Regions from separate parts of the Sphingomonas carotinifaciens genome, predicted to be linked through region 1. Evidence: riboswitches for the same ligand, from Rfam matches in the RefSeq annotation. Region 1 holds a riboswitch; the other holds the start of a gene.
The links. A riboswitch is a leader RNA that binds a small molecule or an ion and turns the genes downstream of it on or off. The one in region 1 is predicted to bind cobalamin.

Region 1 (4,839 bases):
GTGGAGCGGTGGTCCCATACCGGCTCGACGCCGAGCAGGTGGAGCGCCATGGCGAACTCCTCGCCCGCGGTGCGCATCGTGGCGGAGCCCCAGAGATCGACCACCAGGGTGCGCAGCCAGTCGCCCTCGTCCTGGAGATGGCGGCGGACGAGTTCGTCGGCGAGGCGGATGCCCTGCTGGTGCGCGGCGCGCGAGGGGGTGGCGCGCGGGTCGATGGTGTAAAGGTTGCGGCCGGTGGGCAGCACGTCGCTGCGCCCGCGATGGGGCGAGCCGGCGGGGCCGGGGGAAACATGGGCGCCGGCCAGCCCGGCGAGCAGGCCGGCGCGCTCGGCCTGTCCTTGCGGACCGCGGCCATAGATGTGCAGGCCGTCGCCATATTGGCTGTCCTTCACGTCGCAGACGAACGCGTCGATGCGCGCGATGTCGGGGCCCATGGCGAGGCCGGCGGCGGCGGCTTCGTCGGTGATGTCGGTGCGCAGCCGGTCCCGGCGGGCGGGGTCGAGGCCGTCGGCGCTGGCGAATTCGTCGAGCAGCGCCTCCAGCCGGGCGAGGCCGGCGCCGGTGCCGCTGCGGACCAGCGGCGGGGGCGCGTGGCCCAGGGTGACGGCGCCGATGCGGCGCTTGGCCTGCGCGGCCTCGCCCGGATCGTTGACGATGAAGGGGTAGAGGACGGGCAGGTCGCGGACCAGCGCGTCGGGCCAGCACGCGCCCGACAGCGCGACCGCCTTGCCGGGGAGCCATTCCAGGGTGCCGTGGGCGCCGACATGGATGATGGCGTCGGTGCCGCGGGCGTGGAGCCAGAGATGGAAGGCGACATAGGCATGGGACGGGCAGCGCGACAGGTCGTGATAGTCGTCGGCGCGGGTGTCGGGACGGCCGCGCTCGGGCTGCAGCGCGATCAGGGTGTTGCCGTGGGCGATGGCGGGGAAGTGGAAGGCGTCGCCTTGCGGTTCGCCCCAGCTTTGCCGGAGATCGGTGCGCAGCGCGGGGGGGAGCGTGGCGAGCGCGGCGCGGTAGTCGGCAAGCGGCCAGCGAATCGTGCGCGTGGCGAGGGCCTGCGCCAGATCGGGGGCGGGGGGCACGCCGATGTCTTCGAGGATGGCGTGGGTGGAGGCGATGGCGTCGAGGCCGACGGCGTGCGCCATCTGGTGCGCCTTGCCGGGATAGGTGGAGAGGATGATCGCGGTGCGGCGCCGTGTGGCGGGGGTTTGCCCGAGGCGGATGCGCGCGGCGACGCGCGCGGCGATGGCGGCGATGCGTTCGGGGTCGGGGCGGTGGCGGCGGGGGGCGAAGTCGAGCGCGGGGTCGTGGGGGGCGTCTTCCTTGAAGCTGGCGACGCCGGCGAAGAGGCGGCCGTCGACCTCGGGCAGGACGACGTGCATGGCGAGGTCGGCGGGGGAAAGGCCGCGGGGGGCCCCGGTCCATGCGGCGTGGGTGGAGGTGGCGAGCGCGACCTGAAAGATCGGCGCGCCCCCTGTGTCGAGGGGGGCGGAAAAGGCGGTGGCGTTGAGGATGGCCGCGGGGGCGAGGTGCGCGATCCAGCGGTGGAGCCAGCCTTGTGCTTCCTCGGCTTTCAGGGAGGGGAGATAGAGGGGGAGGACGGCGAAGCCGCGATCCTCCAGCGCGGTCCGCAGCGCGGCGATCGGGGCCGTGTCGTCGGCGACGCGGTAGGCGCGGTAGAAGAGGATGAGGACGGTGGGGGCCTTCGCGGTGAGCGCGAAGGCGGCGGGGCAGGTTGGGTTCCAGGCGCCGACCGGGGGGATGGGAGGTGGGGCTTGTGCTTCGACTTCGCTTGGGCCGAACGGGTCGGGGAGGTTGGCGGCTTTTGCCAACAGGTCGAGCGCCTGGCCGGCGGCGGTGGGGCCGCCTTGTTCGCAAAGCCCGGCCAGCGTGCGGAGCAGGGGGACGGGGAGCGTGGAGGCCTTGTCGAGGCGCACATCCTCGCGGCCATCGGCGGGGAGGACGGCGAGCGCGATGCCGTGGTCGCGCGCGATGCGCTCCATCTGCGACAGGCCGTAGCTCCAATAGGAGGGGCCGCCGATCAGGCGGATCAGGATCGCCTTTGCATGTACCGCGGTGCGCTCGACATAGGTGTCGACCGACAGCGGATGGGCGAGCTGCTCCAGATTGGCGAGGCGCAGCGAGGCGCGCCCCGCCCCCTGCCAGCCGGCGGCAAAGGCACGCAGGTCGCTGTCGGAGAAGGAGAGCACCAGCAGGTCGCCGGGGCTTTGCCCCAGATCCCGGGGCACGGCGCCCTCCTCCAGTCCGTGGCTCTCGCGAAAGACGAGATGCATGGCCGGATCAGCCCGCCAGCGCGGTCCGTATCGCGGGCGGGTCGATGCGGTCATGCTCGGCGATGACGACGAGGCGGGTGGCGCGCGCCTCGTCCGCGCGCCACGGCCGGTCATATTGCGTGCGGACGCGGCCGCCGACCGCCTGGACGAGCAGGCGCATCGGCTTGCCCGACACCGCGGCATAGCCCTTCACGCGCAGGATGTCGTGCGAGGCGGCCAGCGCCTCGATCCGGGCGGCGAGCGCGTCGGGCGTGGCGATTTCGGGCAGATCGACGACGATGCTGTCGAAATCCTCATGCTCGTGATCGTCGGCACCGTCATGATGCGAGGGGCGGGCGGCGATGTCGTCCTCGGCGGCGGCGCCGAGGCCCAGCACGACCCGCGGATCGATGATGCCGTCGGTCAGCTCGACCACGGGCAGCGGGCGCGGCGCCTGCGCGGCGATGACGGCGCGGGCGGCGGCGAGGCCGTCCGGCCCCGCCAGATCGGCCTTGGTGAGCAGCACGAGATCGGCGCAGGCGAGCTGGTCCTCGAACACCTCGGCCAGCGGGGTTTCATGGTCGAGGCTGGGGTCGGCGGCGCGCTGCGCATCGACCGCGGCGAGATCGGATGCGAAACGGCCGGCGGCGACCGCCTCCGCATCCGCCAGCGCGATGACGCCGTCGACGGTGATGCGCGAGCGGATCGCGGGCCAGTCGAATGCTTTCAGGAGCGGCTTGGGCAGCGCGAGGCCGGAGGTTTCGATCAGGATGTGATCGGGGCGTGGGTCGAGCGCGAGCAAGGCTTCGACGGTTGGCACGAAATCGTCGGCGACGGTGCAGCAGATGCAGCCGTTTGCCAGCTCGACGATGTTTTCCGCCGGGCAATCGGGAATGGCGCACCCCTTCAAGATGTCGCCGTCGACGCCGAGCGTGCCGAATTCATTGACCACGACCGCGAGGCGGCGGCCGTTCGCGGCGCGGATCAGGTGGCTGATCAGCGTCGTCTTGCCCGCCCCCAGAAAGCCGGTGACGATGGTGACGGGGACTTTGGATAGATCCGGGGAAAGATCCGGCATGTGCATTCTCCGCCCGCGCCTTGCATCAACGACAAAACGGACGGGGCTTGCCTGACGGCGGGCACGCGGACTCCGGGCGGACGCGGGGCAGGCGTCCGAAGCCACGCACCGTTTGCGACCCCGGCCGCATCCAGTGTCGTCGCTCAGACGGAGAACCGTGCCTTGGCCATCCCCTGGACCCAGGCAAGAGCGACACCGCGCCGGCAGGTCTCCTGGCTCACGGGTCGTCGCGATCGCGGCACGGCCTTCCCGGATCGAAACCCAGTGGCTGCCCCGACAAAGGGGCGTGTGCCGCGCGCTCTCCGCTTACAGTTGCAGGGACAGCCGTGGATTTGCACCACATTCCCATTCAAAGCCCTTGAGGGGCACCGGCGCGCGTCGGGGCGGATGATCCGCCCCGGCCACGGCTTTAGCGGGCGGGTGCGGGGCCGACAACAGGCGTGTCGTCGAAGCGCTTCCACCGGTAGATGGCGAAGCTGACCAGCCAGCAGGCAACGAACAGGCCGACGATCGCGAAGCCCAAGCCGTTGAAGCTGCCGCCGAGATCGGTGGCCAGCGTCCACACGCCGCCGCGAAGCTCCAGCTTGTCGGCGATCAGGGCCAGCGTCTCGATCCCGCCGATCGCGATGGCGACGATCGCGGAGACGAGGGTGATGGTGATGTTGTAGTAGAGTTTTCTGATCGGCTTCACGAACGCCCAGCGATAGGCGCCGAGCATCACCACCCCGTCCGCGGTGTCGACCAGCGCCATGCCGGCGGCGAACAGGGCGGGCAGGACGAGGATGGTGGCGATGCTCATGCCATCGGCGGCCTGTGCGGCGGAAAGCCCCAGGATCGCGACCTCGGTCGCGGTGTCGAAGCCGAGCCCGAACAACAGGCCGAGCGGCGCCATGTGCCAGCTTTTGGTGACCAGCCGGAACATTGGCCGGAACAGCCGCGACAACGGTCCGCGCGCGGCGGTGAGCATGTCGAGATCGGCCTCTTCATAGATGCCGCCGGCGCGGACGTGGCGGAAGCTGGCCCAGACCGAGCGCAGGATCAGGAGGTTCATCGCGGCGATGGCGAACAGGAAGGTCGCGGAGATGCCGGTGGCGACGACGCCGCCGACCTGTCCGAACGCCTCGAATCGGGCGAGCGCGTTGGCGGTCAGCGCGACCGCGACGGCGGCGACCAGCACGATGGCGGAATGGCCGAGCGCGAACCAGAAGCCGACGGCGACCGGGCGCTGGCCGTCCTGCATCAGCTTGCGGGTGACGTTGTCGATCGCGGCGATATGGTCGGCATCGACCGCGTGGCGCAGGCCCAGCCCCCAGGCGAGCGCGGCGGTGCCGAGCAGCAGCGCATCGTGGCGGGCGAGCGCAAGCGCCCAGGCCCAGCAGGCGAGATTGGCGAGGATCAGCAGCGCGAACAGCGCGGCGATGCGGCGTTTCAGGGGGGAATCGGACAGGGTCATGCGGCAATCCGGCGGGCGTCCGACATGACGGGGGC
Region 2 (4,839 bases), 890 kb from region 1:
AGTAGTCTATGCCGTTGTCGGAGACGTGGAGCGTGGTGCAGTGACGCTCGGCAGAGACCGAACAGGTGGTCATGTACCAGCGGTCGGCGATGCGGCTGATCCGGGCATCCTCGACGCCGTAATCCTGATAGGGCGCAGCGGGCTCGATCGCCTTGTCGTAATGGACCGCGACGATGCGCTCGCCATCGGGGGTGAGTTCGACCGGCAGCAGCCAGGACAGCGAGGTGAGCGCCAGCATGCGGTGGGCATGGCCCTTCAGCGCGAACTGGCGCGGGTCGGTCATGTCGACGCCGGCAAGGGGATAGCGGTCGAGCACATAGCCGCCGGGCGTCCAGCGGATGGCGCGGACATGGCCGTCCACCACCGGTTGCGCCAGTGCCTCGGCGATGCGGACCATCAGCAACAGGTTGCCGTTCGGCAGTCGCGCCATGCCGGGATTGAACGCGCCCAGCACATAGGTCGGCTCGGCGATCCCGCGACGCAGCGGCGAGCGTGCGAGGTCGACATCGTCGGGACGGAAGATCAGGAAGTCGTCGGCCATGCGGGCGCGAACGCGGCGGCGTGGGCCGGCGTTCCCGTCAGATCGCGGCGTCGCGCAGGAAGACGCGCCAGCGTTCCTCGAAAAACGCGTCCGGCGAAAGGCCGCAAAAGGGATCGGGCAGGCCGAATTGCAGGCGCCGGGTCGGGCCGTCGAGCAGATCGCCGAGCAGATGGTAGAGGCAGGTCGGATCGGCCTGGCGGAGCAGCCCGGCGGCTTGCGCGTGGCGGATGCGGTCGAGCATGGGCGCGGACATGATCCGGTTCCACGCGGCGAAGCGGGTGCGCAGCTCCTCCGAATAGGCGGCCTCCGAGGTGAGAAAGGCCATGAAGCGGACATTGTCGGGCGACAGGCAGAAACCGAAGAAATGGCGCGAGGCGCGCTTCAGCGAGGCGAGGGGATTTTCCGCGCCGTCGCCCTCAACGAACGCCTCGGCCAGTCGCTCAAGGTCGCGCGTCACCACCGCATCGAGGAGCGCCATCTTGCCGGGATAGCGGCGATAGATGGTGTGCTTGCTGACGCCGACGGCGGCGGCGATCTCCTCCATCGAGGTGCCGTCGATGCCGCGGCAGCAAAAGGCCTCGCGCGCGCCGGTGAGGACCAGGTCGTTGATCTGCTGCGCCTGTTCGCGGGTGGGTCGTCCGGTGGTGCGTTTGTCGGTGGGCATGATCTTCTTTTGCGGGCGGGGTCGCGCACGTCAAATATCGGGCGGCTGCAGGCGCAGCGCCAGACCGGCGGCGACGAAATAGGTGCGCTCCACCACCCCGGCCACCGCCTGGTTGAGCCGGCCCGCCTCGTCGCGAAACGCGCGGCCGAGCGGGGTTTCGGGGACGAGGCCGAGCCCCACCTCGTTGGAGACGAGGAACAGCGGCGCGCGCGCCGCGCCGATCGCGGCGAGCAGGTCGGCGCGGGCGGCAGCGACATCGTGATCGCCGAGCATGACGTTGGTGAGCCACAGGGTCAGGCAATCGACTAGGATCGCACCGCCCACAGCCTCGCGGATCGCCGCGGGCAGCGCGACCGGGCAGTCGATCGTCGTCCAGCGCGCGTCGCGATCGGCACGGTGCCGGGCGATGCGCTCCGCCATCTCGTCGTCGAACGCCTGGCCCGTCGCGCAGTAGATCAGCGGCGCGGCGAAGCGCTCCGCCGCGGTCTGGGCCAGCCGGCTCTTGCCCGAGCGGGCACCCCCGAGGAACAACGTCGTCGCCATCTTGCCCCCGTGCCCGCCCCCGCCTAAGGGCGCAAGCGTGACAGGTTCCCGGAGACGGGATGAAAAGGGAATTCGGAAGCGACGCCCGGACCGGGCCGGCGTGATCCGAAGCTGCCCCCGCAACTGTGACCGGCGAGCCTCGCCCATCCCCATGCCACTGGAGTTGATCCGGGAAGGCCGGGCGCGGCGCTGACCCGGGAGCCAGGAGACCTGCCTGTCGCGGTCTGTCCTTCGCGCGGACGGGGTGTGCCGGGCGATCGAGGAATGATCCTCGCGTGACGACGTCTTTGGGGGCGTGGGTGCAGCGGGGCTTGTCCGGCGCCGCCCGTGCGCGTGCCCCCTGTTGCGAACGCGAACGGGGAAACAAGAGCTGTGACGATTCGATATCTATTGGCGGCACCGGTGCTACTCGCCGCGCTGCCGGCCTGGGGCCAGAGCGCGCAGTCCAATGCCGGACTGGAACAGGTGCAGGGCGCCGACGACCGCATCGTGGTGACGGCCAATCGCGCCGCGCAACCGATCGACCGGGTGGGCCAGGCGATAAGCGTGCTGGACACCGCCGAGATCACGCGGCGCCAGTCGGTGGCGGTGGCCGACCTGCTGCGCCAGACACCCGGCGTGACGATCGCGCGCAACGGCGGGATCGGCACGCAGACCGGGGTCAGCATCCGCGGTGCGGAGACCGACCAGACGGTGGCACTGATCGACGGCATCAAGCTGAACGATCCGTCGGCGCCCGGCGGCGGGTTCAACTTCGGCGGATTGCTGGTGGGGAATATCGCGCGGATCGAGGTGCTTCGGGGTGCGCAGTCGGTGCTGTGGGGCAGCCAGGCGATCGGCGGTGTGGTGAACCTGATCACGCGGCAGCCGACCGAGGCGCTGTCGGTCAACGCGCGCGCGGAAGGGGGCTGGCGCGATACGGGGCAGGTGTTCGCCAATATGTCGGGCAAGGCGGGGCCGGTCGCGGCGAGCCTTGGCGGCGGGTATTTCACCAGCGACGGCCTGTCCGCCTTTGCCGGCGGGACCGAGCGCGACGGATATCGCAACTACGGCGCCAATGGCAGCGTGACGGTGGACGTTGCCACCAACCTGTCGCTGGACCTGCGCGGCTTCTATTCGGATGGCCGGACGGAGATTGACGGCTTTCCGGCACCCGCCTTCACCTTTGGCGATACGCGCGAATATGGCACGTCGAAGCAGTTCGTCGGCTATGGCGGCGCGAACCTGGCGCTGTTCGACGGGCGGCTGCGCAACCGGCTGGGCTATGCCTATACGCAGACGCGGCGGCGCAACATCGATCCGGACGGGGTGCCGACCGAGACGTTTCGCGGCAATGGCCGCAACGAGCGTATCGAATATCAGGGGCTGCTCGACCTGAGCGACGCGGTGCAGGGCACGTTCGGCGCGGAGCGGGAGGTGACGCGGTTCACCACCACGAGCTTTGGCGGGCCGGAAACGCGCGGGCGGGCGCGGCTGTTCAGCGTCTATGGCCAGTTGGCGGTGACGCCCGTCGCAGGGCTGACCGTGACGGGCGGCGTGCGCCATGACGACCATAATGTGTTCGGCGGCGCGACCACGGTGTCGGCCAGCGGCGTCTGGTCGCCCAATGGCGGCAATACGCTGTTCCGGGGCAGCTATTCGGAAGGGTTCAAGGCGCCGACGCTGTACCAGTTGCAGAGCGAATATGGCAACGCGCTGCTCGATCCCGAACGGTCGAAGGGCTGGGACGCGGGCATCACGCAGCGCGCGCTGGACGGTGCGATCGAGGCGAGCGCGACATGGTTTCACCGCACCTCGCGCGACCTGATCACCTTCGTGTCGTGCGCCGCGCCGCTTTCCGGCATCTGTGCGGGGCGGCCGTTCGGCACCTATGACAATGTCGCGCGGGCACGGTCACAGGGGCTGGAGTTCACCCTGGCGCTGGTGCCGGTCGAGGCGTTGCGGCTGAGCGTGGCCTATACCTATCTGGATGCCGAGAATCGCTCGACCGGCACCGCCGGTTTCGGGCGGCGGCTGGCGCGGCGGCCGGATCACAGCGTGACGGTGAATGCCGATTACCGCTGGGCGTTCGGACTGGAGACGGGGGCGACGGTGACGAGTGTCGGCGACAGCTTCAACGATGCGGCCAATGCGCGGCGGCTGGACGGATATACGTTGGTCGACCTGCGCGCATCGATGCCGGTGACGGGCAATCTGGCCGTCTATGGCCGGATCGAGAACCTGTTCGACGAACGCTACCAGACGGTGCTCGATTACGGCCAGCAGGGGCGTGCGGCCTTTGCCGGCGTGCGGCTGGCGTACTGAGGTGATGTCCGGCGCACGCAATCTGGCGCCGTTCTACGTTCATGGCGGGCGGGTGGCGGAGGCGCGTGCCGTGTTCGGGGGCGAGAACTGGATCGACCTGTCGACGGGGATCGCGCCGCACGCCTATCCGGTCGGGGAGACCGGGCTGGCACGTCTGCCGGAGAGCGGGGCGGTGGCGGCGCTGGAGGCGGCGGCGGGGCGTGCGTTCGGGGTGCCGGCGGGGCGCGCGGTGGTGGCGGTGCCGGGGACGGACCTGGCGATGCGGCTGCTGGCGCTGTTGATGCCGGGGGAGCGTCCGGCAGTGGTGGTGCCGGGCTATGGCGGGCACCGGGCGGCGTGGCCGGCGGCGGTGCCGATCGCGTGGGAGGCGCTGGGGCAGGGCGGCCACGACCTGACCATTCTTGCCAGCCCCGCCAACCCCGACGGCCGGCGGCTGGATCCGGTGAGCGCGCGCGACCTGCTGGCGCGCGGCATGCTGGTGGTGGACGAGGCCTATGCCGACCCGGCGCCGGGGCTGGCGGCGATGGATGACGCGAGGCTGGTGGTGCTGCGGTCGTTCGGCAAATTCTATGGGTTGCCGGGGGTGAGGCTGGGCTTCGTCATCGCGGCGCCGGCGCTGGCGGACGCCTTGCGGGCGTTGCTGGGGGACTGGCCGGTGAGCGGGCCGGCGGTGACGATCGGGACGCAGGCCTATGGCGACACGGCGTGGCAGGTGGAGCAGGTGCGCAGGATCGGGGATGCGGCAGTGGCGCTGGATGCGGTACTGGATGCAGCCGGGTTCGCGGTG

Region 2: linked by a shared signal. The riboswitch ahead of GQR91_RS10740 (TonB-dependent receptor plug domain-containing protein) and the one ahead of cobW (cobalamin biosynthesis protein CobW) in region 1 are both predicted to bind cobalamin.

Annotation. Positions count from the first base shown of each region.
Region 1 is NZ_WSUT01000005.1:941,486-946,324, forward strand. It holds gene cobN (cobaltochelatase subunit CobN) at 1-2,294, opposite strand, end outside; gene cobW (cobalamin biosynthesis protein CobW) at 2,302-3,351, opposite strand; cobalamin riboswitch at 3,537-3,738, opposite strand; gene GQR91_RS06440 (HoxN/HupN/NixA family nickel/cobalt transporter) at 3,761-4,804, opposite strand.
Region 2 is NZ_WSUT01000005.1:1,826,578-1,831,416, forward strand. It holds gene GQR91_RS10725 (glycoside hydrolase family 130 protein) at 1-541, opposite strand, end outside; gene GQR91_RS10730 (TetR/AcrR family transcriptional regulator) at 579-1,205, opposite strand; gene cobU (bifunctional adenosylcobinamide kinase/adenosylcobinamide-phosphate guanylyltransferase) at 1,236-1,748, opposite strand; cobalamin riboswitch at 1,774-1,980, shown strand; gene GQR91_RS10740 (TonB-dependent receptor plug domain-containing protein) at 2,121-4,052, shown strand; gene GQR91_RS10745 (aminotransferase class I/II-fold pyridoxal phosphate-dependent enzyme) at 4,057-4,839, shown strand, end outside.